One region of the Paraburkholderia sp. GAS334 genome, then DNA from elsewhere that is predicted to be linked to it. Evidence: riboswitches for the same ligand, from Rfam matches in the RefSeq annotation. Region 1 holds a riboswitch; each other region holds the start of a gene.

What was found. Region 1 has a riboswitch for manganese ahead of P3T21_RS30450 (TMEM165/GDT1 family protein). Riboswitches for the same ligand answer to the same signal wherever they lie in the genome.
Region 2: another riboswitch for manganese. It lies ahead of P3T21_RS36310 (sodium:calcium antiporter); the one in region 1 lies ahead of P3T21_RS30450 (TMEM165/GDT1 family protein).
Region 3: another riboswitch for manganese. It lies ahead of P3T21_RS36290 (TMEM165/GDT1 family protein); the one in region 1 lies ahead of P3T21_RS30450 (TMEM165/GDT1 family protein).

What each region holds. Positions count from the first base shown of each region.
Region 1 is NZ_JBNDMO010000024.1:74,274-84,542, reverse strand. Features, by position in the region: gene P3T21_RS30485 (glycosyltransferase family 2 protein) at 1-1,195, opposite strand, end outside; gene P3T21_RS30480 (AMP-binding protein) at 1,192-2,886, opposite strand; gene P3T21_RS30475 (hypothetical protein) at 2,892-3,497, opposite strand; gene P3T21_RS30470 (acyl carrier protein) at 3,533-3,784, opposite strand; gene P3T21_RS30465 (phosphopantetheine-binding protein) at 3,788-4,087, opposite strand; gene P3T21_RS30460 (lysophospholipid acyltransferase family protein) at 4,062-4,856, opposite strand; gene P3T21_RS30455 (beta-ketoacyl synthase chain length factor) at 4,840-5,538, opposite strand; yybP-ykoY riboswitch at 6,065-6,286, shown strand; gene P3T21_RS30450 (TMEM165/GDT1 family protein) at 6,299-6,871, shown strand; gene P3T21_RS30445 (DUF4136 domain-containing protein) at 7,000-7,704, opposite strand; gene pepN (aminopeptidase N) at 7,909-10,269, shown strand, end outside.
Region 2 is NZ_JBNDMO010000050.1:14,651-24,919, forward strand. Features, by position in the region: gene dmeF (CDF family Co(II)/Ni(II) efflux transporter DmeF) at 1-476, opposite strand, end outside; gene P3T21_RS36305 (metal/formaldehyde-sensitive transcriptional repressor) at 485-760, opposite strand; yybP-ykoY riboswitch at 879-1,045, shown strand; partial or broken gene P3T21_RS36310 (sodium:calcium antiporter) at 1,126-2,137, shown strand; gene P3T21_RS36315 (HAD-IB family hydrolase) at 2,496-3,161, opposite strand; gene P3T21_RS36320 (phosphatase PAP2 family protein) at 3,161-3,763, opposite strand; gene P3T21_RS36325 (MFS transporter) at 3,791-4,996, opposite strand; gene P3T21_RS36330 (VTT domain-containing protein) at 5,062-7,095, opposite strand; gene P3T21_RS36335 (efflux RND transporter permease subunit) at 7,169-10,267, opposite strand.
Region 3 is NZ_JBNDMO010000050.1:4,365-14,633, forward strand. Features, by position in the region: gene P3T21_RS36265 (sialidase family protein) at 169-1,722, opposite strand; gene P3T21_RS36270 (sialidase family protein) at 1,958-4,282, opposite strand; gene P3T21_RS36275 (hypothetical protein) at 5,175-5,897, shown strand; gene P3T21_RS36280 (sialidase family protein) at 5,962-7,503, shown strand; gene P3T21_RS36285 (TSUP family transporter) at 7,621-8,253, opposite strand; partial or broken gene P3T21_RS36290 (TMEM165/GDT1 family protein) at 8,829-8,951, opposite strand; yybP-ykoY riboswitch at 8,993-9,174, opposite strand; gene P3T21_RS36295 (DUF1289 domain-containing protein) at 9,254-9,469, opposite strand; gene dmeF (CDF family Co(II)/Ni(II) efflux transporter DmeF) at 9,473-10,269, opposite strand, start outside.

The sequences.
Region 1 (10,269 bases):
CCAGATTGCCGAGGTGCGCGCCGATCACGAGCGCGCCGCGTCCGCTCGCGGCGAGCGCTTCGAACGCCTTCGGGTCGTCGAACCGCACCTCCTGCGTATTGACGCGGCCCGACCATGCGGCAAGCTTGTCGAGCCCGGACTGCGCGAACGCCAGCATTTGCCGGTAGGCGGAAAACCAGCCCGGTCGCGGCGTTTTTGTGCCGGGTGGCGAAACGCGTTCGAGATGCGCGAAATAGTCATGCGACGCAACGCGTGCTGCACGGCCCGTCACCAGAAAATACGCGACGACGGGATGCAGCCACAATCCCGTGAAGCGCATGCCGAACAGCTTGCAGCTGAGCGCGAGCAACGACATGCCGAGCCTGCTGCCACGTTCTGCGACGCGCCACCAGTGGCGTTCGCCCGTGGCGCTCTCTGCGGCAGTGTCGGCGCTGGCCGGAAGCGCCACGCGCCCCGGCATCACCTTGTGCGCAAGCAGCACAGGCAGACGCAGCAGCATGCCCGCGACGAGCCGCGTATGGCTTCGGCTGATCCGTACGTTGTCCCACAGCACGTCGAAGTGCGAGACGCCGTCGGTGGCGTAGGTCACGCGTGTCGGGATCGCGCGAAACGCGATACGGCGCCAGTGCAGACGCACGAGGATCTCGATGTCGAAGTCCATGCGTGTCGGCAGCTCGACGCTGTCGATCAGCGCACATACGACGTCGAGCGGATACAGGCGAAACCCGCACATCGAATCGCGAATCTCGAACGACAGCGTCTCGATCCACACCCACACATGCGTCAGATAGCGGCCATACAGACGCGACTTCGGCACGCTCTCGTCGTACACCGGGCGGCCGAGAATCACGGCACCAGGCTCGGCACGCGCGGCGTCGAGAAAGCGCGGGACATCGGCGGCGTCATGCTGCCCGTCGGCGTCGATCTGCAACGCGTGCGTATAGCCGGCCGCGCGCGCCGCGCGCAGGCCTGCCATCACGGCCGCGCCTTTGCCCCTATTGACCGGCAGGCGCAACAGCGTCATTTGCCCTGCGTGCTGTTCAGCGAGTGCGGTGAGTACGTGCTGCGTCGCTTCATCGCTGCCATCGTCGACGACGAAAACCGGCAGACCGTGCACAACCAGATGCGCGACGGTCGAGCCGATCGCATCCTTGTGGTTGTAAATCGGAATGACGATGCAGGGCGCGAAGCTCATACGCGCTCCCGATAGACGATCACGCCCGACGCGCAGTCGCGCTCGCCGAGCCGGTACGCAAACTGCACGCGCCGACGTGTTGCGTCGTGAGCCAGCGTCAGGCTCAGCATCGCACCGGGCGGCACGGGCATCATGAATTTCAGCCGGTCGATCGACGCGATCGCGCGCGCGCCAGCGACATGTTCCGCCGCAAAACGAACCGCCCAGTCGACCTGTACGACGCCCGGCAGGATGGGCAAACCAGGAAAGTGTCCGGCGAAGTGCACGAGTGCCGGCGGTACGCGCAGGTCGTAACGCACCTCGTCGCCATTGCGCGCTTCGGCAAGCACTTCGACGCCGTCGGCGCGCGCGTCGAACGCCGCGGCAATGGCAGTGGCCGGCAGCTTGCCACGCGCATCGAACGGCAACGCGCTGCGAAAACGCCAGTGACGCGGCAGGACGACCACATCGAACCACGCCGCGAGATGGCGCCGCAAGGTCTTCGCGAGCAGCAGGCGTCCTTCGCTGCGTAGCGCCTGGCTACCCGCGTCGGTCAGCGCGACGAGCGCGCCGACACGTTGACGCGACGCGCCCGCCAGCGGCACGACCGCCGCCTGCGCGACATAGGGATGCAGCGCAAGCCGCGCTTCGAGTTCAGGCAGCGAGACGCGCTTGCCCTCGAGCTTGATCACGCGATCGAGCCGGCCGCGCAGACGGAAGCGGCCATCGTCATCGAAGGTAATGGCGTCGTCGGTGCGATGCCAGCCGTCGTGACCGAGATGCGGTGAGCGTACGTTGAGCGCGCCGTCTTCATCGCGACGCACTTCGATGCCGGCCACCGGCTGCCACGCCTCCGATGCGTTCTGCTGCCGCCATGCGATGCCGCCGGTCTCGGTGCTACCGTAAATCTCGATCGGCGCCGCGCCGAAGGCAGCGGCATAGTCACGCGCGGTATCCAGCGCGAGCGGACCGCCCGACGAGAAAATCGCGCGCGGCACGGGTGTGAGCGTCGCGAAGCCCGCCAGCGAAGGCCAGCGTGACAGTTGCGCCGGTGTCGATACCAGCACCGCCGCTGCGCCGCATTGGTTGATCCGCTCCTGGAGCTGCAGGGGATCGATGCTGACCGTACGATCGAACGCGCGGCCAGCGGCGAGCGGCCACAGCACGCGAAACAGCAGCCCGTAGATGTGATGATGCGGAACGCTCGCCAGCACCGTCGCATCGCCCACCAGCGCGCCCCATTGCGTTTCGAGCGTGTGCACCTCGGCGTTGAACTGCGCGAGCGTCTTGTGGATCGGCTTGGGCGTGCCGCTGCTGCCCGACGTGTAGAGCGTGAGCGGCGCATCGGGAGAGATCGTCGCGGTCTGCACGCTTTCTGCCGGTGCAGCATCAGTGATCAGCGTACGCAGGCCGTCGTCGGTCAATACGGCATCGAATGCATTCGACAGATCGGCGAGATAGCCCGGCGTTGCATTCGCGGGAATCACCGGCTCCTTGTCGCACGCAAGGAGCGCAAAAAGCGCGCACGCAAAATCAAATGCATCGTCGACACACAGCGCGTAACGCTTCGACGGTTGCGCCCGCAACGAATCTGCAATGCGTAAAACGCGCGCACGGAACACTGCGAAATCGATGACCGCATCACCATCGCGGCAGACAGGCGTCGTCGTGTCCGTGCGCACAGACTGCAGCAGATCATGCAGCGCGATCATGCCGGTCATGCCGCCTCCGAACGCGCCGCGCGCGGCAGCACCACCAGGTATCGCCACACGATCTCACCGGCGAGCAGCACGCCGACCAGACCGTACGCAATCGCGCCGTTATAGAGCGACCACGCATCACGCGTCCAGTAGAACGCCGTATACGCGGAAAACGCGCCGTTCAGCGCAAAGAACACACACCAGATCTGCGTGACGCGACGCGTATGCAGCACCGCTGGCGCGCTCAGATCTGGCGTGCGGATACGCGCGAATTTCTCGATCATCGTCGGCCCACGCACGAGCGTCGCGCCGAACGCGATCAGGAGACCCAGATTGACAAGCGACGGATAGATACGCAGCAGCATCTCGCTATTGGTCGCGACGATCGCAGCCGACGCGCAGCTCAAGAGGCCCGCGACGCACCAGTCCACCATCGTCAGCCTGCGCAGCGACGACGCGACGCTCCCCGTACCCGCCCAGCGCTGCAGCCACAGAATCGCGAACAGCATGAGCCCGACATAGCGCGGCGTGTCCCATTTCCACGCGCACAGGATCAGCGCGGGATACGCCAGCTTCAGCAGCACCTGCAGGACAGCGCGCAATATCTGACGCAACCTGCCCATCGCAGATTCCGGCATGTCTGACGGAACAGACTGCATCAGCCCTGCGCCGCCAGCAGCGATTCGACCGCACCGATCACATCGCCGACTGTGCGCACCGACTTGAACTCTTCGGGCTTGATGCGGCGCCCCGTCATCTCCTGCAGCTTGATCGCGAGATCGACTGCATCGATGCTGTCCAGATCGAGGTCCTCGAACAGATGCGCATCGGGTGTCACGCGCGCAGGTTCGATCGCGAAATTCTCCTTGAAGATGGCGCGGATGCGCTCAAGAATGTCTGCCTCGGTCACGATTTATTCCCCTTTCCTTGCGGTTTCGTTCGCTGCATGCACGGGCTCGCGCTGGCTGGCAACAAACGCCGCCAGTGTATTGATCGAGCGGAAATGCTCGCGCGTGCGCTCATCGTTCGCAGCGATGGTCAGTTGGTATTGTTTGCGCAGCACGATGCCGATCTCGAGCGCGTCGATCGAATCGAGACCGATGCCATCGGTGTCGAAGAGCGGGGCATCGTCGTCAATGTCGGCAGGCGTCAGGTCTTCCAGATCCAGTGCTGCGATCAGGAGCTGCTTAATTTCCAGTTTTAAAGAATCCATAGTCGAACAGATGCTGGGTAATGTGGGCCTCGATGGCGCTGGTCACGGTGCGCGCGGCAAGTGCCGGCGATGTCTCGTGGGCTGAGAGCTGCTCGACGCCAACCGGCTCGAGCACGCTGACGCGCATCCGGAATGCGCGCGCCGGCACGTTGTACCAGCGCATCTGCTTCGTAAACACAGGCGGATCGCAATCCATCAGCACCGGCAGAATCGGCGTGCCCGCCCTGATCGCCATATGCGCGAAGCCGCGCGAAAATGCATGCAGGCGGTTCGGCGCGGGGCTGCGCGTGCCTTCCGGAAAGATGATCATCGTGTAGCCGGCTTCGAGCTGTCGCGAGCCGGCTTCGACGAGTTCGACCGGGTCCGCGTTGCTCACGTATTCAGCCGCGCGCACGATGCCGTAGAAACACGGGTTGCGCCAATGCGCACTCTTCACGACGCAGCACGCATGCGGCGTCAGCGAAAGCAGCACCATCACGTCGAGCCACGTCGGATGATTCGCGACGACGATTGCCGGGCGGCGCGTACGCAACGCGTCGCCGCCCTCGACCACCAGTTTCATCACGCCGACGAACTGCAGCACGGCGACGAGCGCACGGAAAAAGCCGTGGATGACCGCGGTCACGGCGCGTTGTCGCGACGCCCGATGCGGCCACAGCCAGGCGAGCGGAAACACGATCACCGAGAACAGGAAGCCGCACACGCCGAACACCGCCATCGCGAGGCCCGTGGCAACCAGCCGCCAGACGTACTCAAGCCGCGCCATCATGCCAGATCCATTTCCAGGTCGTATCGGCGCCTTGCCATACTGCCGCCGCGTGCGTGTCGAGACAGTGCTGCACGGCCTGGCTTTGCGTCGCGAAAAGCGCGGGCGCATCGCCGGACGTCGGCGCCTGAGCGATCGTACACGTCAGCTGGCCCTGTGCGGCCGTGGCGTCGAACAGGATGGCCAGCGCGCCGCCCTGCACTTCGTCTTCGATCGTGCCGTACGCGGGGTCGGCGGGTTCGTCGGCGTAGACGACCAGCACCGGCGTCGCGGGATCGCTCGCATATTGCGCGTGCGCCTCCAGCAATGCGTAGCCCAGGGTCTCGGCGCCTGCCGAGATGGCGCTTGCCGGCGAGCGGTCGCCGCGGGCGATACCGAACACGCCCGTCATCGCGTTGAGCACGGAAAGGCTGAAGGCAGTCGGCGAAACGGGCTCGCCCGCGCTGATCGTGCGCAGGATGTCGGTGGTGCGGCGCAGTTCGCCATGTCGCGAGGCGAACACCGTGCGCACGGCGGCAGCGTCGTCGCCCACGCAGTCGTGCGCGACCTTCAGCGCCGCGCGCGACAGCGTGCTCAGCCGACGTCGCACGATCGGCTCGATAAAGCCAATATCGGGGGCGGTGGCTGCGGCGGCAGGCCAGGAAGACCAGCGAGCAACCGGAATAGTCCAGTGCAGATCGGGCATATCGGTGTTCGCGCGATTGAAAACTGCTAAGGCTGCTGGCGCCCCATCTGGCACGCCGGCCGGAGGCGACGCATGTGCGCTGCCCAGCCCGAGGCAGACGCCACCGAGGTCAATCCAGTCTTGTTATATGTTCAGGCGAATTAACGGCACCATGCCCCAATTATTTAGGGGCGGGCCCGCCAGACGATGATGTTAGTTAGACTCAGATTCCCCGGCGACCGCCGGCATCATACTGAATATTGTGGATTAAATCAGCCACAAAAGACGTATCCATCTGTATCCGTCTCACCACCGCCACGAACCGTTAAAACGAGTCCTGGAAAGGCTTCAAACCCTTTTCCACATTGACGAGATGTGATGGGTCAGCGCTGAAGTTCTTATGCGGCCCTTTTACGTTCTGAAAGAAACGTGTGCGCCTTTCTCGGTATCTGGACGGTTTGTACTGATCGTCATAGCGATAGTTGGGAAACACGTGGCAAAACGCTGTTGCACGGGGCGCAGCGTGCCTGAGACCGCGTGTTATAATCCGCCCCTCATTGGGGAGTAGCCGCCCTGCAGCACGTCCGCGCAACCTTTCAGCATTGAAGGCTGCGAAGCGCACGTGAAACGCGGGGGCGCCTGTCAACAGACTTGGCCTGTACGGCCATGGCAGACGCAGCCTCTGGCCTGGCGAGACCGATGATCCACAGCCGCCGCAACAGGGCCCGGCAGGTTGTGGGTCGTCGCTCGTTCATTCTCGGCCCGAGGAAACCATCACAACGTGGATCAAGCCTTCCTTATCTCGACGGGCGCCGTCGCGCTCGCCGAAATCGGCGACAAGACGCAGCTGCTTTCGCTCGTCCTCGCCGCCCGCTATCGCAAACCGCTGCCGATCATTCTCGGGGTTCTCGTCGCCACGCTGGTCAATCACGCCGGCGCCGGCGCGCTCGGCGCATGGCTCGGCACGCTCGTCACGCCGACGATCATGCGCTGGGCACTCGCAGCCTCGTTCATCGGCATGGGTCTGTGGATCCTGGTGCCGGACAAGCTCGACGAAGACGAAGCCAACGCGAACCGCACCCGCCTCGGCGTGTTCGGCGCGACCGTTATCGCGTTCTTTCTCGCGGAAATGGGCGACAAGACGCAGCTCGCCACCGTCGCGCTGGCCGCGCGTTTCCACGATTTCTTTGGCGTGGTGGCCGGAACGACACTTGGGATGATGATCGCGAACGTGCCGGCCATCGTGCTCGGCGACCGCTTCGCTCACCGGTTGCCGACGAAGGTCGTGCACGGCATCGCCGCGGTCATGTTCGTCGTGCTGGGCGCACTGGCGCTGTTCGGTGTGGGGGTTTGATACACCTTTAGCGCGGGTTGTTTCAGCGAAAAAGCCGGCCCTGCGCGTGACGCGGGTGCCGGCTTTTTTGTGTCGGTGAAACCGATGCTGCGATGCGGGATGCTTTCTGATGCCAGATGCCCTGATGCCTATTGCACGGCTTTGGCCGCAGAGGCCGGCGCAGCGGGCGCGGCCGCTCCGGTAGAAACGGTCGCTTCGTTCGATGGCGCGGCGCCGCTGCCGTCGAGCGGAATCCGGACTGTCCGCACGACGGCGTTACCCAGCGGGAAATCGGCGAGCGCGCTGCGCGCGAGATAAGGCATCGCCCGGACCAGCGAAGACTCGGCGCCCGAATTGCGAGCCGTCACGTTGTACACCTCCTTGCCGGTCGCGCGATCGGTAATGCGGATGCTGAGCAAATGCGTGTAAACCGGATAGCTCTGGTCGACGTAGCCAGTCGGGAACGGGCCGAACGGCCCCCACGGATCCATCGGGCGGCCCCAGTAGTACGGGCCCGGCCACGGGTTGTAGTAGTAGACCGGCTGCGAAACGGTCACCATGTCGCTGCGGATGCCGTATCCGAGACCAACCAGGTAGTGCGCGTCCTGACTGTTCACGCGCCGGAACGACTGGATCGCGAGTTCGTTGCCCACGAGCGCCTCGTAGGTCGACAGTTCGAGGTTGTTCTTCTGATCGGCTGGGCGGGTGAACGCGTAGGTTCGCGTTGCATCGCTGCCGCTCCAGTCGGAGAACGCAGTGACCTGCGTCGTCACGTAAGTGGTACAGCCAGAAAGTGTGACTGCCATGGCCGCTAGCAGCATGGCTGCGCGGCGGGTCCATCGGTCGAGCTTCATGGTCTTCCTCGTCTTTTGCGTCTTCGGCGTCTTATAGGGCGGGCCGCGCCTGCGCGCAGCGGCCCGATAATACGCTGACCCGTGTCATCGGTAAAAAGTTCGGGCCGCACGATCTAAAATGGCTTTGTACAATGGCCCGACTGGCTCGTCGCCGCGCACCCCGCGCGGCAGACGGCCCGCCCAGCACTCTTCACTCAAACCGCCATGTCCGACACTGCTACGCCTGCTGTGATCCGCCGCGCCGACTATGCGCCGCCCGCCTTCCTGATCGACACCGTCGCGCTCGACTTCGATCTCGTCCCCGAACGGACGACGGTCCGTAACACGATGCGCGTGCGCCGCAATCCCGACGCCGTCCGCGCGGCCCACTTCGAACTCATGGGCGAACAGCTGACGTTCGTCAGCGCGACAGTCGACGGCAAACCACACGCCGCCGCGCATCCCGACGAGCGCGGCCTGACGCTCGATGACGTGCCCGACGCGTTCGAACTGACGCTCGTGAGCGTGTGCAATCCGGCGGAGAACACGACGCTGTCGGGTCTGTACGTATCGAGCGGCAACTTCTTTACGCAGTGCGAAGCCGAAGGCTTTCGCCGCATCACGTATTTTCTCGACCGGCCTGATGTCATGGCCGCGTACACGGTCACGCTGCGCGCCGACAAGTCCGCGTATCCGGTGCTGCTGTCGAACGGCAACCTGATCGAGGAAGGCGATCTGCCGGACGGCCGTCACTTCGCCCGCTGGGAAGATCCGTTCAGAAAGCCGAGCTATCTGTTCGCGCTGGTCGCGGGCAAGCTGGTCGCGCTGGAAGAACGCGTGAGGAGCGGATCCGGCAAGGAAAAGCTGCTGCAGGTCTGGGTCGAGCCGCACGATCTCGACAAGACGCAGCACGCAATGGATTCGCTGAAGCATTCGATCCGCTGGGACGAGGAACGCTTCGGGCTGGAACTCGATCTGGACCGCTTCATGATCGTCGCCGTGAGCGACTTCAACATGGGCGCGATGGAGAACAAGGGGCTCAACATCTTCAACACGAAGTATGTGCTGGCGAACCCCGAAACCGCGACCGATACCGACTTCGCGAACATCGAGGCGGTGGTCGGCCACGAGTACTTCCACAACTGGACCGGCAACCGCGTGACGTGTCGCGACTGGTTCCAGCTGAGCCTGAAAGAAGGGCTGACCGTATTCCGCGATCAGGAATTCTCGGCCGACATGGCCGGCGGCCAGAGCAACAGTAGCGACGAAGCCGCGCGCGCGACAAAGCGCATCGAAGACGTGCGCGTGCTGCGCCAGATGCAGTTCGCCGAAGACGCGGGCCCGATGGCGCATCCGGTGCGCCCGGAGAGCTACGTCGAGATCAACAACTTCTACACGATGACGGTCTATGAAAAAGGCTCGGAAGTCGTGCGGATGTACCAGACGCTGTTCGGCCGCGACGGCTTCCGCAAGGGCATGGATCTGTACTTCCAGCGTCACGACGGCGAGGCGGTGACGTGCGACGATTTCCGTCGTGCGATGGCCGACGCCAACGGCCGCGATCTTGCGCAGTACGAGCGATGGTACAGCCAGGCCGGCACGCCGCGCGTGACCGTGAAAACCGCTTATGACGCTTCGCGGCGCCGCTACAGCGTGACGCTCACGCAAGGTTACGGCGACGGCTCGCCTGCCGCGCGCGAGACGCAGAAGGGACCGCTCCTGATTCCGTTCGCGATCGGCCTGATCGGCAAGGACGGCGCGGATCTGCCGTTGCGTCTCGAGGGCGAGGCCGCGGCGGCTACGGGCACGACTCGCGTGCTCGAATTCACGGGCACAGAGCAGATCTTTACGTTCATCGACGTGGCCGACAAGCCGCTGCCTTCGCTGCTGCGCAATTTCTCGGCGCCGGTGATCGTCGAGTATGACTACACGAACGAAGAACTCGCCTTCCTGCTCGCGCACGACAGCGATCCGTTCAACCGCTGGGAAGCCGGCCAGCGGCTCGCGACGCGTGAACTGCTCGCACTCGCTTCGCATGCCGCGACGGGGGCGGCGCTGCAACTCGACGATTCCGTCGTCCCTGCGTTTGCTCGCGTGCTGCGCGACGAATCGCTGTCGCCGGCGTTCCGCGAACTTGCGTTGATGCTGCCGTCGGAAGCGTATCTTGCCGAGCAGATGACCGAGTCGAATCCGGCTGCGGTGCACCGCGCGCGACAGTTCGTGCGCAACCGTCTGGCCAATGCATTGCACGCCGACTGGCTCGCGATCTACGACAAACATCAGACGCCGGGCGGGTACGAAGCCACGCCCGAAGCATCCGGCCATCGCACGCTGAAGAATCTCGCGTTGGCGTATCTCTGCGAACTCGACGACCCCACGGAAGCCGTGCGTCTCGCGAACGCGCAATACGACGCGGCGAACAACATGACGGACCGGTCGGCGGCGCTGTCGGCGCTGCTGAACGCATCGGCGGCGACGGGCGGCACGCTGGCTGAAGGCGCGCTCGACGACTTCTATCGACGCTTCGAGAAAGAACCGCTCGTCATCGACAAATGGTTCGCGCTGCAGGCGACACAACGTGGAAGC
Region 2 (10,269 bases), on a different contig from region 1:
CTGTGTCCGTGATCGCCGCCGCTCAGCAGCCACACGCTCGCTAGGTTGACCAGCAGGCCAACCACCGCGATGGGAATTGCTTCACCGAAGTGAATGGGTACCGGCGACAGAAAGCGCGAAACCGCCTCGTAGCCAATCAGCAACGCAATCATCGCGAGCACGATGGCACTGGTGAATCCCGCGAGGTCGCCCAGCTTGCCGGTCCCGAACACGAAGCGGGAATCGGAGGCATGTTTCCGCGCATAGGTATACGCGAGCGCAGCAATCAGCATTGCCCCGGCATGCGTCGACATGTGCAGACCATCGGCGACGAGCGCGAGCGAGCCGAACATACTGCCGCCCACGATTTCAATCAGCATCATCGCGCTGCACAGCGCAATCACAGCCCACGTCTTGCGCTCGTTCTTTTCATGACCGGCACCCAGAAAGATGTGGTCATGTCCTGCGCCGAATGCGGCGTCTTTAAAATCACTCATGTCAGGCTCTACTTGAAATAACTGTGAACGACTTCGATGAGCTGGTCAGTCGCGCTGCCGGCCGGCTCTTCGTTGGTATCTGCATCGACGAGGTGCGTGCGGATATGGTCCTCGAGCACCACGGCCAGCAGGCCGTTCATCGCCCCGCGACAGCTCGTAATTTGCTGCAGCACGTCGACGCATCCCTGCTCCTGTTCGAGCGCCCGCTCAATGGCTTCGACCTGCCCCTTGATGCGGCGGACCCGGTTGAGTAGCTTCTGTTTCTCGCGAATAGTGTGGCTCATTGATGACCTCCGATATACCGTGGGGGAGTATATCTCAGATAGGGTAGAGGGGTATATCAACTCCTGCTAACGAAAGCTTGTTGAAAGAACGAGGTTACGTTAGACTCTGCTTCGTCTTTTGGGGAGTAGCCTTCCTTCCGCCCCGGGAGGAGAGCGCGTCAACATACTCGGCCCTTGGCCGTGGCGCACTCGACCGGTTCGGTTTGGCGAGACCATGGGTGCATTGCGTCGTTCCTGGTCGGACGGCGGCGGATGCGCCATGGTTCGTCAACGTCCGACCCCGGAGGGCTCATGTGCTTCCCAACTTCCCGCTCCAACCCCACCCGATTTGCGCTCGCGCCTAGTCGCACCGGCGGAGGTGCCGCATGACGCAGTTGTTCCTTGAACTGGTTCTCATGCTGGCCGTCATCCTGGTCGCAGCCGAGGTATTCACGAGCGCTCTCGAACATCTTGGCGAGCGCCTCAAAATTTCCGAAGGCGTGACCGGCTCGCTCTTTGGCGCCGTGGGGACCGCGCTGCCCGAGACGATGGTGCCGTTGCTGGCCCTGGCTGGCGGCACATCGAGCAAAAGCGTCAATGCGGAAATCGGCGTCGGTGCCATCCTCGGGGCACCGCTGATGCTGACCACACTGACGACGTTCCTGATGACGCTCGCCATCGTTCGTACACGTGGTTTGCACGGGACCGTTGCGCCGGAGCGAACCGGCTTCGTGCGAGACGCGAACTATTTTCTTGCCGCGTTCGGGCTCGCCGCTGTGGCGATGTTTGTGCCGCACGACGAGTGGTACGTGCGCGCGCTATTTAGCGTTGGACTGGTCGGTATCTACGTGCTGTATGTGGTGATGACGTTTCGCGCGTCGGAAAAGCTTGTCGAAAACGGACACGGCACGGAAGCCCCGGACACCATGTTTCTGGCGCGACTTGGGGTTCCGGTCAACCTCCTGACCATCATCGTGCAACTGGCGATCGGCGTGGCGCTGCTTGTGGGTGGCGCAAAAGGCTTCATTCACGGCGTGAAAGGCGTGTCACATGCGCTTGGCATCTCGGCACTGCTGCTGTTGTCGCTCATCATCATTCCGATTGCGACTGAACTGCCCGAGAAGGTGAACAGTATCCTATGGATTCGGCGAAAGAAGGACACACTCGCCTTTGGCAACATCACCGGAGCCATGGTGTTTCAGGGCACTGCTGCCCGCCATCGGCATCATGCTGACGCCTTGGGAGCCGCGTGTGGAGGTGCTGACGGGCGTCATCATCACGCTGATTGCCGCCGGATGGTCACGCGCTAACGCGCGCGCAGGCGGCCTCGCAGTCTGGGCGTTGCTGATAAACGGATTGTTCTACATGAGCTATCTTTTCATTACATTGACGCGATAGCCGCTCACCGCGGGACACACGCTTCCATGCATGTACATCTGGATGCCGGCTTCACGGCGACATTGTTGTGCGCAAACAGTTGCGACGCACAGATGTACATCGGAATTTCGCAAAGCTTGACCCGTGCGTAACCGCCGAGTATTTCAATGCTCCTGCAGGTTGAGGCGCGGTCGCCGTAGCCGCGATCTGAACTTCGCGCACGGGGCGGTTGCCATTCTCAATACGGGTTGCCAATGGATGGCAGCGCTAATGGTATATCGATAAAGATTGGAAGAACCACCCACCCTTGATCCTGCGTATTCGCTGCCACTGTTCGACGACGACTTCAGGGAAAGTCCGAAGTCGATTGCACTCGCCTTCAGCGCGTCGACGTTTTGCGCTGCCAGGTATCGATCAACGGCATCGCGCCGAGCCCCCGTAGCCATGCATGGTCGGCAAGCGCGAGCATTTCCCGGTCGCCCCGGCTATCGCCGTATGCGTACAGCACGTGCGGCGGATCGCTGGCGAACCAGTGTTGCAGCCGCCGCACTTTCTCCGTCCCCCAGCAGTTCGGCGAGGCGAAGTGGCCGGAGAACCGGCCATCGCGAAATTCGAGCTCCGTCGCGAGCACCGCGTCGAAACCCGCGCCCATCGCCCAATGCTTCAGGTACAGCGCGGGCGAGGCGCTGACCAGGACCAGCCGGTGACCACAACGCTTATGCTCGCGGATCCGCATGCCCATTTCAGAGCGGATCAGGGCTGGCAGCCGGCGAGCGGCGTACCCCTGTGCCGCCGCTTCCAGGTCGTCCTGGGTCATGCCGCCGAGCGTCGCCGCAAGAAAGTGGGCCTTGGCGGATCCCCGATCGCACACACCAGCCAGCAGGCCGACAAGCCACGGTGACGCACGCACGACCCCAACGGCAAACCGGCCGCGGCCGACCGTGTAATGCACGAAGTCACGCAGGCTGTCAGAGGTGGTGATAGTGCCGTCGAAATCGAAGGCGGCAACGGTTTGATTGCGCTGCATCGGTTGGTTGGTGATCATCAGCGCCGCAGCCAGCCGAGATTGATCGGCCGCGCGAGGAGTTTGCGGTACAGCATGATCGCCCATCGCGTCACAGTCATGCCAGCGAGATGCCAGAGCGGCGCGATCAGCACGTACGCCACGCCAGCCATCACGACGGCGCCAAGCATGTCCAGCGGGAAGTGAACCCCGAGAAAGACCCGTGCCCAGGCGACTGAGACTCCGGCCAGCAGCGTGAGCCCGCCCAGCCGGCGCGCGCTTCCCAGCAGCAACGTCAAGGCGATGCCGGCGAACACGGTCGCATGGTCGCTTGGAAACGAAGAGTCCGGCGCATGCGGCAGGAAGGTATGGCCGAGACCGATCATGAACGGACGCGGATGCTGCCACGCGAGGCCGATCAGCTGGTTCGCGCCGATGCCGAGCATCGCGACGAGGCACGCCCGGATGGCGAGACTCCGTTGCGCTTCACTACCCCACAGCCACATCGCGGCCAGCAGCAGCGGAATCAGCCAGATCACGTAGTCGCCGATCAGAATTGCAAAGCCGACCAGCCACGCCGGTGTTGCGGTCGTGCCGTTGATCAGGAGAAACAGCGCCTGGTTGAATGCTTCGAGTGTATTCATTGCAATGAAGTCGTTGATAAAGATCCATCAGGCCCGCGAGGCGGCCTGGCGCGGCGCGAACCAGCACAGCAGCAGCGGCACCACGACGAGCGCCGCGCCAGCAAGAAAGGTCGTCGAGGCGCCAAAGTGGTCCCACAGCCAGCCGGCCAGCGCGCTCGCGAGCAGCATACACACACCGCAGGCCAGGTTGAACACGCCGAACGCGGTCCCGCGCAGCGTCGAAGGGGCCGTCTCGGACACCATCGCGGCGAGGATGCCCTGCGTGAAACCCATGTGCAGGCCCCACACGGCGACGCCAGCGAACACCGACATAACCGACTGCCCCATCCCGAGCAGCAGATCGGCCGCGATCAGCAGCACCATGCCGAGCGCCAGCAGAAGACGCTGATCGAGCCGGTCCGAGAGGATGCCGACCGGATACGCCGACAGCGAATAGGCGAGGCTCATGACGACCATCACGGCGGGAATCCACGCGAGATCCAGCCCCGTCTGCTGCGCGCGCAATACCAGGAACGCTTCGCTGAAGCGGGCGAGCGTGAAGGTTGCGCCGATGGTGACGATGAACCAGTAGCGCGCCGGGAACTCGCGCAGCGCGCGCCAGTGCAACGGGGAGCGAAAGGCTCGCCGCGCCGGCGCATGACCCGATTCGTCGACACCGAACGCGATCAGGCCGATCGCGATGAAGGCCGGCACGACGGCGAACCACAATACCGTACGAATGTGGTGAGCAAACCAGAGCATCAGTGCGATGGCGAGTGCGGGTCCGAGGAACGCGCCGATCGTATCCATCGACTGACGCAATCCAAAACACGCGCCGCGGATTTCTGGTGGGGCCACGTCGGCGACCAGCGCATCGCGGGGTGCGCCGCGAATGCCCTTGCCGACGCGATCGAGCAGGCGCGCCGTGATGACCCAGGCAGGCGAGGTCGCGAGCGGGAACAGCGGCTTCGTCAGCGCCGCCAGCCCGTAGCCGAGCAGCAGCAGGCCCTTGCGCCGCCCGAGCCAGTCGCTGAGCGGCCCGGAGAATACCTTTACGATGAGGGCGGTTGCCTCTGCCGCGCCTTCGAGCACACCGAGCGCGGTCACGCTCATGCCCATTGTGGTCACGAGGAACACCGGCAGCAATGCATGCACCAGTTCGGACGACAGGTCCATGAAGAGGCTCACGAAGCCAAGCGCCCAGACCGTGCGCGGAATGGCGATCCTGGTGGGTGAAGGCGTGTCAGGGGTCATGGCGTGTCACGGGTTAAGGGAGTCCGGGCAGCATATTGCATCATGATCGTTCGAGGCTCCGTGTTTCAATGGGGAGCTTCGGAAGCGCCCGGCAAAACCAGCACCGCGCGCCGGATCGCTCCGTCTTCGGACGCCGTACGGCTCAACATCGGCATGCCCGCAGGGAGCAGTTGGGGAATGGCGGAGGCATCCGGCCAGGTCGTGCTGGCGCCCAGCGTGACGAAGTGCCACGGCTGCTGGAAGGCTTCCTGATACAGTGCGCCGTACCAGATCGGGTTGCCTGGCACGGTGCCGGTAATCCGTCCCGTCATCAACCGGTAACGGGACCGCCACAGCCGCAGCACCAGTCGCGTCATCGGCCGTCCCGGATCGAATTTCACAAGGACCAGTTCAGCGCTGTTTCCTTCCGAGAGTTTCTGTAGCACGGGCAACGCGGCCACCGATGTCTGGGGCGACAGCCACAGCAAGGCAGACCTGGCGGACCAGGGAGTCGCCGGTTGCCAGCCCGCCGACTCGAGGCTGTGTGCGATCGCACCGGAATCTGCGGCCCATTGCAACGGCAGAGTTTCTTCCTCGTCGCCGCTTAGCTCGATCCGGTGGCCCGGCAGCGCACGCCACCCTCCGTCCGTCCACTGGCTGGGCGTGAACACCGTTTCGCGCCTTGCCGGGCTATACCTGGCGAGGTCGGTCTGCAGATGTTCAGGGTTCGTCCAGGGACCGAAGATGACGAACACCCCGCCAACGACGAAGGCCAACACCTTCGGATGCACATCGTCACGCACGCGCCGATACGTGTACACGCCGGCCAGTACCGCAAACCACGCGAGCCCGAGGCTCCAGCCGCCCAGCACGTCCGCCAGCCAGTTTTCCCCGAGATACAGGCGGGCAAGCCCGGTGAGCGCGACCCAGATCGCGATGACGGTGATGACGGCGCTGCGCCACAGTGGCGGTTGCCGGCGCACCAGCAGCCAGGCCAGGAAACCGTACACGAGCACGTTGAACGTGGCATTGCCGCTCGGCAACGGAGTGTGCGCTGCGCCTGCCTGCCAGGCGAACGGTCGCGCATAATCCTTCCCGGGTTCGATCACCGGACTCAAGGCACTCGCTATCCCGACCGTGAGAATCCAGTAGCCCGCCGTGCGCCAGCATCGCCGCACGATGAGCCAGACGAGAACGGCGGCGGCCACTACCAGCCCCACCCACTGGGCACCCAGTTCCATCACGCCTGCCATCACGTAATCGGTCGGTGCCGTGCGCAAGGCCTGCAGGAAGCTGTAGATGAGCGTGTCGGCGCGAACCAGCGGGTCGTTCGCGAACACGTCCTGCAGGATGCCCAGAAACAGCCACACGCTGGCAATGAAGAGCAGCGCCAGCACGAGGAGTGTCTGTGACTCAGGCCTGTCCGGATCGCCGATGGCCGATAGCCGGCTCGCCAGACGAGGATGCCTGCGACTCAAACGCCGAACCGCCAGCTGGGACGCGCTCCTCGCGAGCGGCACGCCGCGCTGGATGCCCAGACGCGTCAGCCGGACGACCAGCCACAGCAGTGCCGCCAGCAGGAGCAGCATCACGGCGAGGCGCCCACTGACCGCTTCGGCGAGTTGCGCTGACGCGCCAAACACGATCCCCGGGCCGATATGCGCCGGCGACCAGGCCAGCGCGGATGCAATGTTGATTGGATAGAACCTGCGCCGCGGCATGTGCGCCGTGCCGACCACAAGCGGAACGATCGCGCGCACGGGCGCGAAGAAGCGGGCCAGCACGATGCTTTTCCCGCCGTGCCGCTGGACGAAACGCTCGCCACGCTCCCATACCGCCTCGTGTCCCTTCGCCACCCACCAGGCGCGCACTTCGCGGTGATACCGGTGGCCAAGCTCGAAGCTGATCCCGTCGCCCGCCACGGCACCGAGTGCGCCGACGGCGAGCGTCACCCATCCGTTCAGCGCACCGGCGCCGACCAGCGCGCCCGCGGTAAACATCACGATACCCGCTGGGATGAAGGTCCCGACGACGGCCAGCGACTCCGCGCACGCGACGACGAAGACCACGGTGAGGACAAGCCAGGGATGGGCGCCAATGCTGGCGAGCAACGCGTGCATATGCGGTTCCGGTTAAGTGCAGGGTTGGCGAAAGTGCGTGAATTACCCGTTCGATGTGGCGGCTGAAGGGTTCTTATGGCTCCGCCAGCGTGTCGCGCTCGAAGCGGCCATAGCGCAACGCGAGCGTCGGCAGGACGATCAGGTTCAGGATCGTGGAGGTGGTCAGTCCGCCGAGAATGACGATCGCCATTGGCCCCTCGATCTCGTTGCCGGCCGCGCCACTGGTCAGTGCAAGCGGCAGCAAGGCGAGCCCGGTCACGAGCGCGGTCATCAGGATTGGAATCAGCCGCTCGGACGCGCCACGCACGGCCGTCTCCATGCCCCACTGCATTTCGTCGACGTGCACCAGATGCTCGTAGTGGCTGATCAGCATGATCGAGTTGCGCAGCGAAATGCCGAACAGGGTGACGAAACCGACCATGCCGCCCAGCGACAGATCGCCGCCGCCGAGCATCACGCTGAGCACCCCGCCCACCAGCGCGAACGGCAGGTTCACCATCACCAGCACGACACCTCGCCGGCTCCTCATCGCGAGGAACAGCAGCAGTGCGATGCCGGCGATGGACATCGCGCCATACGCGAGCAGGTCGCGCTGCGACTGCGTGCGCGCTTCGCTTTCGCCCGTGAACACCGCGTACGTGCCTTTGGGCATTACGATGTCGCGATTCACGCGCGCCTGCGCTTCACTCACGAAATCGCTTACCGCGCGGCTGCCGAGGTTGACCGAGACCGTCTGCATCCGGCGGCCGCCGTCGTGCGTGATCTGATACCGGCCGGAGACCTGGCCGATGCTCGCCAGTACGCGCAACGGCACGGCCAGCCCATCCGGATTGCGCAGCATCAGCGTGCCGACGTCGCCCAGATTCGTGCGCGCGTCGGGCGCGAGAACCACGGTGACGTCGTAGGGCCGGCTGCCTTCCCAGGTTTGTGCAACCGTGCTCCCCTGGTACGCGCTCTGGATCGCATCGAGCACGTCGACCGGCCGGAAGCCCCAGCGGCTCAACTGGTCGGGCTTCAGTCTGACGTCGAGTTCCGGGATGCCCGGAGGCGACTCCACCCGCACGCTCGCCGCCCCGCGGATCGTGCCGAGCAATCGCGCGATGTCCTGCGCCTTGCGATCGATTACGTCGAGGTTGTCGCCGAAAAGGTTGACCGCAACGGGCGCCGTCACGCCCGAAATGGTCTCGTCGATCCGTTCGACCAGAAACGTATTGACGGAGGTGGTGAGGCCGGGAAAGCGGGCGAGCGTTTCCTGGATACGACGCAGGATTGCACTCTGCCGGGCCGCGCTCATCGGCTCGAGGTCGACCTCGAACTCGCTCAGCTGCACGCCGACCGGATCGACGACCTCATTCGCCCGGCCAGCGCGCTGCGCGACCAGCCGCACCCCTGGCACCTGCATCAGCGCTGCTGAGACCTGCGTGCCGATGCGCATCGATTCGGCGAGTGACGTGCCAGGCGCCAGGCCCATGTGCACGATGTAGTGTCCCTCGCGCAGCTCGGGAATGAAGTTGCCGCGCAGGAACGGCACGGCGGACAATGCCGCCACGCACATCACGACGACCACTACCATGACCGTCTTCACGCGCTGCTCGACCTTCAGCAGCAACACGGCGTAGCGCGCCTTCAGCCACGTCAGCAGGCGCGGCTCGTGAGCTGGCAGCGGCCCGCGCGCCAGCAGCGCGAGCGCCATCGCCGGCGTAAGCGTGAGCGCAACACCGAGCGACGCCAGCACCGCGAGGATGTAGGCCACGCCCAGCGGCGCGAACAGCTTGCCGGCGATCCCCGAGAGCGTCAGCACCGGCAGGAAGATCAGCATCACGATGAAGGTGGCGAACACGACCGCACTGCGCACCTCGAGCGAGGCGCGCAGCACCACGCGGAATGCGGCCAATGGCGCGGGCCGGGTGCGGTTCTCGCGCAGCCGCCGGTAGATGTTCTCGACGTCGATGATCGCGTCGTCGACCACTTCGCCGAGCGCGATCGCGAGGCCGCCGAGCGTCATCGTGTTCAGGCTCACGCCGAACGACGTCAGCACGATGATCGCGACCAGCAGCGACAGCGGGATCGCAACGGCTGAAATAACCGCGGTCCGGACATTGAGCAGGAACAGGAACAGCACCGCGATCACCAGCACCGCGCCGACCAGCAGCGCGGTGCGCAGATGGCCGACCGCCGCGTCGATGAAGTTGGCCGGGCGGAACACGTCGGCGTTCAGGTCGACGCCTTGCCGGGTCAGTGCCGGCCTGAGCGCGGCGAGCGTTTTCTCGATGTCCTTCGTGACGGCGAGCGTATTGGTGCCGTACTGACTTTCGAGGACCAGCATCACGCCGGGCGTACCCATGATCGATGCGGCGCCGACTGCGGGCGCGCTACCCCAGGTGACGGTCGCGACGTCGCCGAGCCGCACGGCTGCGCCATTGCTCCAGCGCAGGACCACACCGGCCATGGCGTCGGGTGTCCGGATCTGTCCATCGGTATTGATGGCGATGCGCTGATTCGCGCTCTCGATAAAGCCTGCGCCGCGCACGCCGGTTGACGTCCGGGCCGCGGCGATCACGTCCTGGATCGACAGGCCGTAGCGCATCAGCCTCGCCGGATCGGCCTGAATCTGCAGCTGCCGCGTGTCGCCGCCGAACACGATGGCGTCCGCGACGCCCGGCACGCTCAACAGTTGCGGCTTGACCGTCCACTGCGCGATGTCGTACAGGTCCATCAGCGAGCGCGTCTTCGAGGTCAGGCCGATGGTCCGCACCACGCTAGTCGTAGTCGTGAGCGGCAGCAGCCTCGGCGGCTGCACGCCCGCAGGCAGCGTCGCGGCCAGCGCATTGACGCGCTCGGACACCAGTTGCCGGACCTGCAGCAGGTTCGCATGACTGTCGAACACCACCGTGATCGCGGACAGGCCCTGCAGCGACTTCGAACGCATCGACTGCAGGCCGACCATGCCGGCGAGCGCGTTTTCAACCGGCTGGGTCACCAGCGTCTCGACCTGCTCGCTCGTGAGGCCGGGCGCCTCGGTTTGCACAATGCTCATCGGCGGAGCGAACTCGGGAAACACATCGAGCTTCGCGCGCGTGAGCGTATAGAGGCCGTAGCCGGCCAGCAGCACGGCCAGCGCGTAAATGACGCCGCGAAAGCGCAGCGAGAATCTGATGATGGAGTTGAGCATCG
Region 3 (10,269 bases), on a different contig from region 1:
CGATCCACCGCCGTCGATACGGTGGATCGCGCATGCCGCTCACGCTGACGGACAGCTACGCTCGTCTATCCGTGGTTGTATTGCATCGCGCGAAAATGCGAGCGCAGATGACGGCCGGCACGATATAAGTCAGCACGTTGGTGAACTCTTGCACAACGCGCTGGTCGGCTATCCTTTGCCTTCAAGACGCTTTACTTCCTGTTGAGCTACGTGCGCTATCATGGCCATGGCTGCCTTCTGAATGCCGATACCCCCGGGGCTGGCGACCAGCGTGGCGATCCGCTGGATCGCGACACCCAGCAGAATATCCAGTTCGGGTCCCCAGGGCGGAATGTGAATGATATGCCCGCCCACGATCTCGTCGCCACCGCCGTCCTGAATGATGCCGTCCAGAATCTGGGCGACCTCCCCATACAGGCCGGGCGGAATCTTGAGCATTGCATGGGCCCGGACGATGTCAGTCCAGAGTTCCTGGATGCCGGTCCGCGTGTCCGTCCAGAGCGGATAGAATCCCCGCGTACTGGCGTCCAGCCCGAAGTAGTCGCCGATGAAGGTCACGCTGGAATCAATGGGGGTGGCGTCCGCGTGGTGGCTCCAGGGAGCGTCCACTGCCGGATCCCACGGCTGGTCAGTCAGGGTCGCATGATCGAACGAAGTTCCGCCGTCAACCGACTGGGCGATGATCACATCGATGAGCGGCGTCGATGGCTTGGGTCCGAACTCGTAGAAAGCGCACCCGATCACGCCGCTGGGATCGGTGACGATCTGCGGGTGAAAGTGCTGAAAACCAGCGGGTAGCGGTCCTCCCAGCAGCGGCTTTCCCGAGAAACCGGTGGGCCAGCTGGCACCACCGTCAGTCGAAACTGCGCAGTAGACACGGGACACGCCTTCGCGGAAGTCGGCCCACGCCACGGCGACCGTGCTCCCGAAGACGCAGGCCGATGGTATCGTCAGCACGCGAAAGTTCCCGCCGGGCAACACCGGCCACCCATGAATCGTCGGCAATGCGGCGTCGAGCGTGGTAACGCCCGTGGCTGGCGACACGGCGGGCGCAAAACTGTCGCCGCCATCTGTCGATACGACCATCTTGATCTCGCTTCCCGCGATCCAGACGATATAGATGTCGCCGTTGGCGGCGACGTTGATCTCGGGTGAAAACGAATCATTGACGAGTATCGTTCCAGCAGGCGTTGCTCCTGCTCCTGTCCCGACCCACGTCGCGCCATGATCTTTGGTGCGCGCAAAACGCATGTCGGATCCGTCGTCCCAGACCGCATAGACGCGGCCATGAAACGGACTGGCCGGGTTCGTGTCGCCGGCCGCCCACTGCTTGTCGTCACCAACGCTGTTGTGGATCGGGTTCGGAGCACTCCAGGTCTGTCCACCATCCGTTGACCGGTAGATTACGATGCCAACGGTATCGAAGGTCGGCGGATTGTTACCCGACAGACCGACCAGATAAACGTTGCCCACGTCATCCCATGCAAGAGCAGGGTCAGTGAGAAGCGTAAAGCCGGATAGCGTAAAGGCGGCAGAATCATGCCATGAGAGACCACCATCCGTTGAGTATTCGGTGGCCAGAACGAAGTCGTAGTTGTGAATGTCCCGGAACTTCTTGGAGCCCGCCACGATCTGCTTCGGGTTATTGGGATTGACGGCGACATTGCTTTCGCTTCTCGCGTTGTTCAAGCTCGCGTCGTGTGTGACCTGGATATTCGACATGATCTCCCCTTATCGGTTCTTCGAAAGGTCGAGCGATTACCCCGCGCCAAACCTTCATTCACGGGGTGGTCACGAATGCACGACCAGAACCATCTGGCCGGTGAAGCCTTGCAGCCCGGCGTGGCCAACCCAGGTAAGAAATGTGTTTCGCAACATCATGGTTAAAGAACGGCGCAGGCAGGTCGATTTTGTAAAGCGCATTCAGTAAAGGCCAGAACTTGGATCATCCGTGGCTTCACCGCCCCTTTTTGCGCGCCGCAGAAGCAGGTTGTTTCGGTTCGTGGTTCGCGTGCCTGACGTGGCCGCGAACGAGCTCCAGGATGGCGCTGCCCGTGGTGACATGGCCGTCGTTGCGCTGGAAGACGGTCACTTTGGTCGGCGCGTCGAGATCGAATGCCTTGGGGAGCTTGAGCGACAGCGTCAGGCGAAGCGTCTGCCCTGGCTCAACTGCAAAGCCGACTCCAGCCACTCGATGGGTCAGGTTCCAATGCTTGCCTGAAAGCTTGGCGCCGTGCATGTGATTCCCGTCAGGTACAGGCGGCTTCTCCCCCTTCCTGGGCGGAAGGACTTCTAGCTTCATCGGAACGTCGTCCAGCCTGTGACCCCTGTGGACGATGACCTCGATCAGCTTTGCATGGCTGTACGGGCTGCCAATGATGAAGGGCAACTCGATCAGGCTCTCGGCGTCGGCGAAGACATGTGCGTATGACAGGTTGCGCTGACAGATGTTATTGTCGCCCCAGAAGTAGCTGCCGTAATCGCACGTACCGGGCGCGACCAGCTGTGGGGCGCCATTGGGGCCACCTGCGGAGTCGTTATTGTTTCCGCGCGCCTCTGCCAGGAGGCATGGATGCCAGGTTCCCTCCTGAGGAATCTGAATGGCAGGCCAGCGAACGGGTCCGAAGATACGGGTGGCGCCCACCGCCAGATTCATCGGCGCACTCTCACCGAGGTACAGGTGCCTCTGCTGGACCGCCGCCGTCTGCCAGTCGCCCGGATACCAATCCTGCGGATAACGAAACTCCAGCCCAGGCAGCGCATCGAGCGCGGGATAGTTGCCAACGGTGACAGCGAGCGTGACATTCTCTGCGGGATTGGGCCCGAGGTTGGTGATCTTGCCGTAGATGAAATGGTCCGTCACACCGTCGCGCAGCAGATCCTGATCGACCCAGACGGCGTTGCCGTCCTGCTGCCGGCGCACGATCAGATCCGGAGCCTCCCAGTGATTACCGGGTGACGGTACCGTTCCCGTGTCGCTCGAGGAATCCCGGATGTAGACGTTCGCGGGCCGGACCGCGACGCGCGCCGTGAACATTTCCTGGGTTCCGGTGCGCGTGTCCATCCAGAACGGGAAGAAACCGAGCGGGCTCGCGGCCAGACCGAAGTAATCGCCAATGAAGGTGACGTTGGGATCTCCGTGCGCCCAGACGGCATCCACTGTGGGGTCCCACGGCATCTCGGTCACCGTGGCCCGATCCACGAAGGTTGCCGCGTTGTCGGCCGACGCTGTCAGGACAACGTCGATCAGCGGCGTCGTGCCGCCTCCCTTCGGCCCGAAGAGATAGAAATCGCAGCCGACGTCCCCCTGTGGCGTGCAGGCAAGCTGCGGCTGGAACTCGTGTTGATCAGGGGCAGAGACAGCGCCGCCGCTCATCAGCGGCATGCCGGAGCCACTGCCCGCCTGCCAGACGGCGCCGCGATTGTTGGAGCGCGCATAGTAGATGCGGGCGACTCCCTGTCGATAGTCGGCCCAGGCAACAATCAGGTCGGTCGCATTGACGCCGACACAGGCCGTCGCGACCGTGGGCGTCCGGAAAGTGCCACCGGGTAGCTGGCCGGGCAAGCCCGTGATTCCGCTCGCGACCGTGGCCGGGTTCGAGAACGAATCCCCGCCATCGGTGGATTTGACGAACTGCATGTCGGTGCCGGCGATGAAGAAGATGTAGACGCTACTGTCCGCGGCCACGACGACCTGGGGCCCGAACGATGCCGGCGCAAGCGACGTTCCGACCGGGTTCGCTCCGGTCCCGCGCCAGCTGGTTCCGTAGTCAATCGTGCGCCCGAAGAGCATGCCACCCGGCCCGTCCCAGGCGGTGTAAACACGGCCATGATAGGGGCTACCGGGATTGGTGTCGCCTGCGGCCGACTGCTTGTCGTCGCCAGGCGCCGAGTGAATGAGGTTCGGAGCGGACCAGGTCAAACCGCCATCCGTAGACTTGTACACGGCGATCGCCATCGGCTCGGCTCCCTGAAACGGAAGAGCGACGAGATATACGCCGCCGACGTCGTCGAAGGCGACCGTCGGATCCGAAACTCCGTCCCAGCCCGCGAGGAGCCCGAGGGGCGCAGCCTCCTGCCACGATCGACCCGCGTCGAATGTCGAATACGCTGCGAGCGAGAACGCATAGGTGTGCGGGTCGGTGAACCGTTTGGACGATCCGACCATGTTGTACGGATTGGTCGGATTGACTTCTATTGTCGATTCGCTTCGGTCATTGCTGGGGCTGGCATCGCAGGTGACGCGGATGTTGTATCTTGGTCCAAGAATGAGCGGTAGCATTGTTGCCCCCGGGAGGTGGCGGATGGAGCGCGGAGAGAGTTACCCAAAGCGTTCCCGCATGTGCCGGCAGAACTGCTTCGAAGGACAGCCTTGGCGGGTTGCAATCACTCGGGTCGATGCTCGAAGTGCGCCGGTGGATAGTGCGCGGTTATCCCAGGCGAACGGTGAGGCTGTTCGCGGCTGAGCCCACACGGTGACACGAATACGCCCGGATCACGCCTGATCGGCCAGTACTTCCATGTCCCTTTCGCCGCTAAGAATTTGTGGTCGCGCTCTTCAGCGTACAGAATCGCCGCAACAAGTCTATGTTTAGAAGAAGATGGCAATAATGCAAGGCAATTCTTTCCACTTTTTTTAATGGTGTATACGAGTTCTTGATCGCCCTGACCGCCCGTTTGACCTGTTTGGAAGACACGCGCCGCGGACGCCAGGTTCATCAAGCGCCACAAGACGCTGGAGATTTGGCCTGGTAGTGGCGACTGCGGACTACAAGTCGTGCACCTGCCGATGCAACCAATCTCTACCATCTTGTCGATCGTGACAATTATGCTGAGCGCTTTATTATTTACATGAATAACTAGACTTAAGAAAAGTCTACTTGAACAATCCGATGCTGTTGCCTTTACTACGAAGTAACCTAAAGAGCGTCCTCGAATCATTTTCGGTGAGCAGAGGGTGCGCATTGTCCATAAGTTGAAAATGACGATTTAATGACGGTTATGTAAGTTCTCGATTTTTTGGCGACGTTTTCGTATGCAATCCTTATCATCGTCATGCCGTAGACAACGGGCGACTTTCATTAATGACAATCGATGAAGCCCTTCTCAAGGATGTCAGGTCCAGGGTACGGCGGTGAGAGACGCGACCGGGATGTCAAAGAAGAGGAGAACACATGGCAACGGAGACTGAAAGAGTGGACCGGCTCGTCGAGGAATCGAGCTATGTCTTCAAGGCAACGGTTACGCAACTCAACGCTTCGAACGAGCCCGCCGTCCGTCCCGGTCCCGGGCTGATCGTCGCGCACGTCGACGAAGCGTTCCGGGCGAGCCCGTCAGTTGGCGTCGGTGGCCTTCGCGGTCGGGAGGTCACGATGCTCCTCGCGGGCAGTGCGCCGGCTCTCGGCGACAAGTTGCTCGTGTTTGCCACGGATTGGCTGTACGGGGTGCAGATCGCCTTGCGCGAAGTAGACCACCTCAAGGCGACGGCGCAGGCCGAAAAAGAGGTGGCAGAAGCGGTGGAACGACTACCGATTCGCCGTTTGGAGGCTAGACTCGACGGCGCCGTGCTGGTTGTAGACGGCGAGGTGGAGAGTATAGGGGCCAGTCCGGTTCCGGATGGTTCCATGCTTCGTTCGCCAAACTACCGTCTCGCGGTCGTGCGCGTTGTGTCGACGCTTAAGGGCAAGGGCGGAGAACGCGTAAGTGTGCTGTTCCCGACCAATCCCGCTCCCCCGTGGCGCGTTGCTCCCCGGCTCAAGGAGCATGAGGCCGCGATCTTCATTCTCCGTCACGAAACGGCGCTGAAAGCTCCGGAGCACTTTCTGACGGCGCTCGACCCGGACGATGTGCAATCGCGGGACTTGCTTCGCGAGATTAAATCGCTTCTGAAACAATAAGCCGCGGCGCAAGAATCTGGGCGTCATCGATTTCGCAGTGGACCTCGTCCAGAAGGAGACAGCGATGGTCACCAAGATCACGGTCGTGAACATGATCCCGCAGTCTCAGAGCAATGAGAGCAATGACGATTCAGAGACCAATATCGCGGTGGACCCCGCCAATCCGCGCATTATCGGGGCGACCGCGTTCACGGCCACGCCCACCGCTGTTATCTTTCTCTCGAGCGACGGTGGAGAAACGTGGGCAGAAGCGGGAATCGTTCCCGCTTCCACCAACGACTATAACGCGAAGTTCAGCCGGAACGCGCTCTATTGCGGCGACCTCGTCGGCGCGCCGCTGGCGGTGTTCGGAACGACCAACGCGTTTTCCGGCGCGCCGATGGTCCAGATCGACACCGAGCCCAACATCGATCAGCCATGGATGGCAGTCGAGACGGTTCGAAAGGGGCCCGACGCGGGCAAGGATCGAGTCTACGCCGCTTACACCAACTGGAATTTCGTCACTTCGGTCGCGACGATCGACGTCTGCCAGGACGGAACGGCCTTGGCCCCCGTCTTTAATTCGGTTCAGTTGCAAAATCGCGCCGTGACCCGGAACGCCCCGTCCGTTCGGCCCGCGATCCATGACGACGGCACCGTCTATGCGGCCTATTTCGATTGGCGTGCGGCGCTTGTGCCACCTACATGGGGTTCGACGATCTCGGACGTCGTCGTGGCGCGGGACGATAACTGGGGATCGGGCGGCTTCCAGGACCTTGTCGATTCCAGTGACTCGCATTTCGGCGTGCGGGTTGCCACAGGGTTCAATGCCAACTTCAACGGCTCGCTTGGCCCGGACCGGTTCGGCTCCGACCTCGCTCTCGCCGTCGATCCGCGGCCAAAGCACAGCGGGCGGGCCTGGGTCGCCTGGTGCGATATGCAGGGGACGAGCTACACCCTTCACGTACGCCGGTCGACCGATCATGGCAAGACGTGGTCGTCCGAGCTCCTCACGGTTTCGAACGCCAAGAACCCCGGCCTCGCTGTCAGCAGCGACGGCAGGGTTGGCGTCTTGTACCAACGGTTGACGGGACCGGGCGGGGCGCAGCGCTGGGAGCACCACGTGCAGTTCACCCGGAACGGCGTGGACTGGCATGATGTCCTGCTCGCGAACACGGCGGCCACAAACTGGACTGGAGACTACAACGGTCTCCAGGCGCACGGGCGTGATTTCTACGGTACGTTCGCCACTGACAACACGCCGGACCTGGCGAACTTTCCCCATGGCGTTCGCTACCAGCGGAACGTCAACTTCACGACGAAACAACTCCTGGACCTCGCCGGTAACCCTGTAATTGCGCCGTCGATTGATCCGTTTTTCTTCAAGATCTCGTGGCATGAAGATGAAGAGGAAGGCGAGGAGCGCGGGTTTGGTGGCTTCGAGCGCCTCGAGATCGACGGTCTGAAGTATGAAAAGGTGTCGATCAGGAAGCTGAGGCTTGAACGCGTCGCGGAAGAGGACAAGGGCGACGAGCACCTGGGGGGAAAGACTCGTGGGATGTCGCGGCTGCTATGGCGGATCATCGACAGCATCGAGCGTGAAGAGGAGGAGGATGAAGACGAGTAGACCGCATAATCTGTCGGTCACCCACTGCGGACCCGGTAGCGTTTCACGAGGAGCGTGTCGCGTCTGAAATCATGCCACGCGTGATCCCTGGGCGGGGTGGTCCCGCGGCCCTCACGGTCAGCCGTGCTGCCAGACCTTGACCGACGAAAGCACCACACCAGAATCGCTGCGAGAACTGGCAGCAGAACAGCGCTGGAGACCAAGCCGAGCAACTGGGCGCCCACAAACGCGCCCCCAATCGAGCCGGCCGCCATCAGGACCACGACCGCCCGGTTCTGTCCCAGGACGGCAAAGCTGCGGTCCTGGCTGTAGCGCACAAACCCCGTGAGCATTGTCCGCATTGTTTACCACGAGACTCAGGCTGCCTGCGAGCTTGATGTCGATACCAAAGAGCAGCACCAACGTCGGCACCAACAGTTCGCCGCCGGCGACACCCATCAGTGCGGCAACTTTGCCACTAGCGAAGCCAGCGATGACGCTGAGCGTAACCTGCATGACGGCCGTGACGAGCAATGCACCGTGCCGCGTTGCGTCGTGGCCGAACAGCAGGATCAGGGCAATCGCGACGAGCAGGACGGTGATCACCCGATACAGCAGCTGCGGGCGCGTCCGCGTTACCCAGTTGGCACCCTGCGATGCGCCTAGGAGGCTACCGGCCAACAGGTTCACGATGACCAGGCCAATGCGCGACCACGGCCCTTCACGGAACCGTCTGTGCCCGAAACGGTAGTGATGAAGCGACAACGACAAGGCTCTTAGCCTTGTTGAGAATCACCGCGTCCAGCGCAGTGAACTGAAACGCACCGATGAGCAGCGGCAAGCGGAAACACCGCACCGCGGAGACCGACAGGGTCGCCTAACGTGCCGATCACAGCACCCGCACCCACAACAGCCGGTCGAGTGTTTTTCATGTCCATTGCTTGTGTCTGTGGAGTTCGCTACGACGCAATCTAAGCCGTGCTATCGCGCTCGTTGCTGCGCTTCACGACGCTGCAATGTATTGGTCGCGGATTGCAACGCGAACGAGATCGCGAGCAGCGCCAGTGCACATAGATTGGCGTGGTCCTAATTAAGCTTTCGCGCTTCGTCGCAGAGTGCGATCGACGCAACCCGTGCGCGGCCAGGTATATTGCCCCCGGCCATCAGCGCGAACCCGAACTCGCCTACACACGTCGTGCCCGAATAGCGTGCCGCCTCCCAACAACAAGCCGATCTGGGGGCAGAGTGGACCGTCAGCAAGCGATTCGAGCGGTTCGGCAAGGACAGAACTGGCGACGACTCAAACACCTTAACGTATCTACGAAAAAATCCGTTTCTTGAGATGCCCCCTGATTGATAAGTGTGGCGACGAACACACCAAGGATAATGGGAATGGGCTTGCAATATCGCGCAGCCAGTACGAGGGACAGGAGTTGAGTCTTGTCGCCGATTTCGGCGAGACCAACCACACTGGTTGAAACAAGAAAGGACTGCGTGGGTTGTTGTAGCCGGGCCGCGCTGACGGAACGCGATGACGCGCATTCCGGCGACCCGGTCAGGTCGGAATGCGTGTCATCGGTCTTGCCAGGCACTTGGCTGCGCGCGCCATGGCGCGTCTCTCGACTCGCCAAGTGTGTTGACGTGCGCCCTCGAACCTTGCAGTCGAGGCGGCTACTCCCCAATGAGCGGGTACGATTTCTATCGCGGTGCGTGTTACAGAAACAAGTCGCCTGAATGGAATCGTGGCGGAGGCTGCGCCCGCGAGTTGGAATCAGTTATCCGAAGTTGCGGGCTCCGCAGGCAACTCGGGGGAGTCCCGTTGCAGCTTGGCCTGTCGCTGCGCCCGGTCGTTAATCACCTGATGGCGCCGGTGGTCGGTCATCTTCTTCCACCCCCGAATCTCGTCGAGCGTACGAAAACATCCAACGCACAATCTGGTCTTGCCATCGAAGGCGCACACATCGACGCACGGTGACCTGACTGCCATGGGTCAGGCCACCGCATGCGCGGGTTGCACTTCGACGGTGACATGCGACAGTCCCCTGAAGCGTCCGAGCACCACATGATAGAAGCGCGAGTCTCGCTGGGACTCACTGGTCGCGACCGACACGACAGCGCTCATGTGACCCGGACCCACCCGCCATACATGCAGGTCGACAACCTTGTCACCACGGTCCTCGATAGCGTGACGCACGTTCTCCGCCATACGCCGGTCCGGACTCATGTCGAGCAGGATTGCGCCAGTATCTCGCATCAACCCGTACGACCAGTTTGCAATCACCAGTGCCCCGATGATGCCCGCCAACGGGTCCATCCACAGCCAGCCAAACGCGCGCGCCAGTACCAGGCCGATAATCGCCAGCACCGAGACCGCTGCATCGGCTATCACGTGGATGTATGCAGACCTGATGTTGTGGTCGCGAGTCGCGGCGTCATGCACGTCGGGGCCGTGCTCGTGCTCTTCGAATTCAACCTCGTGCTCGCCATCCGGCATCCGCACGATGGCCTTGAAGGCGTGTGGCTCGGGAATGTCTTCCTTCGATTCCAGATAACCGCCGCGGTCCGACAGCGCGAATACCTGTTGCGTCCCATCGGGTCGTACCGTCGTCACGGACATCGCCGAAGCGTCCAGTCGCGAACCCTCCGTCGCAGGCGTAATCCGGAAAACGGGCGGCACGCCATCCTCGAAGATGGACACGGCAAACACGCCGGATGGGGCGAAAATCTTCTGCACCTCCTCTTCGTGAGCGTGGTCATCATGGTCATGGCCATGTCCGTGGCTTTGAC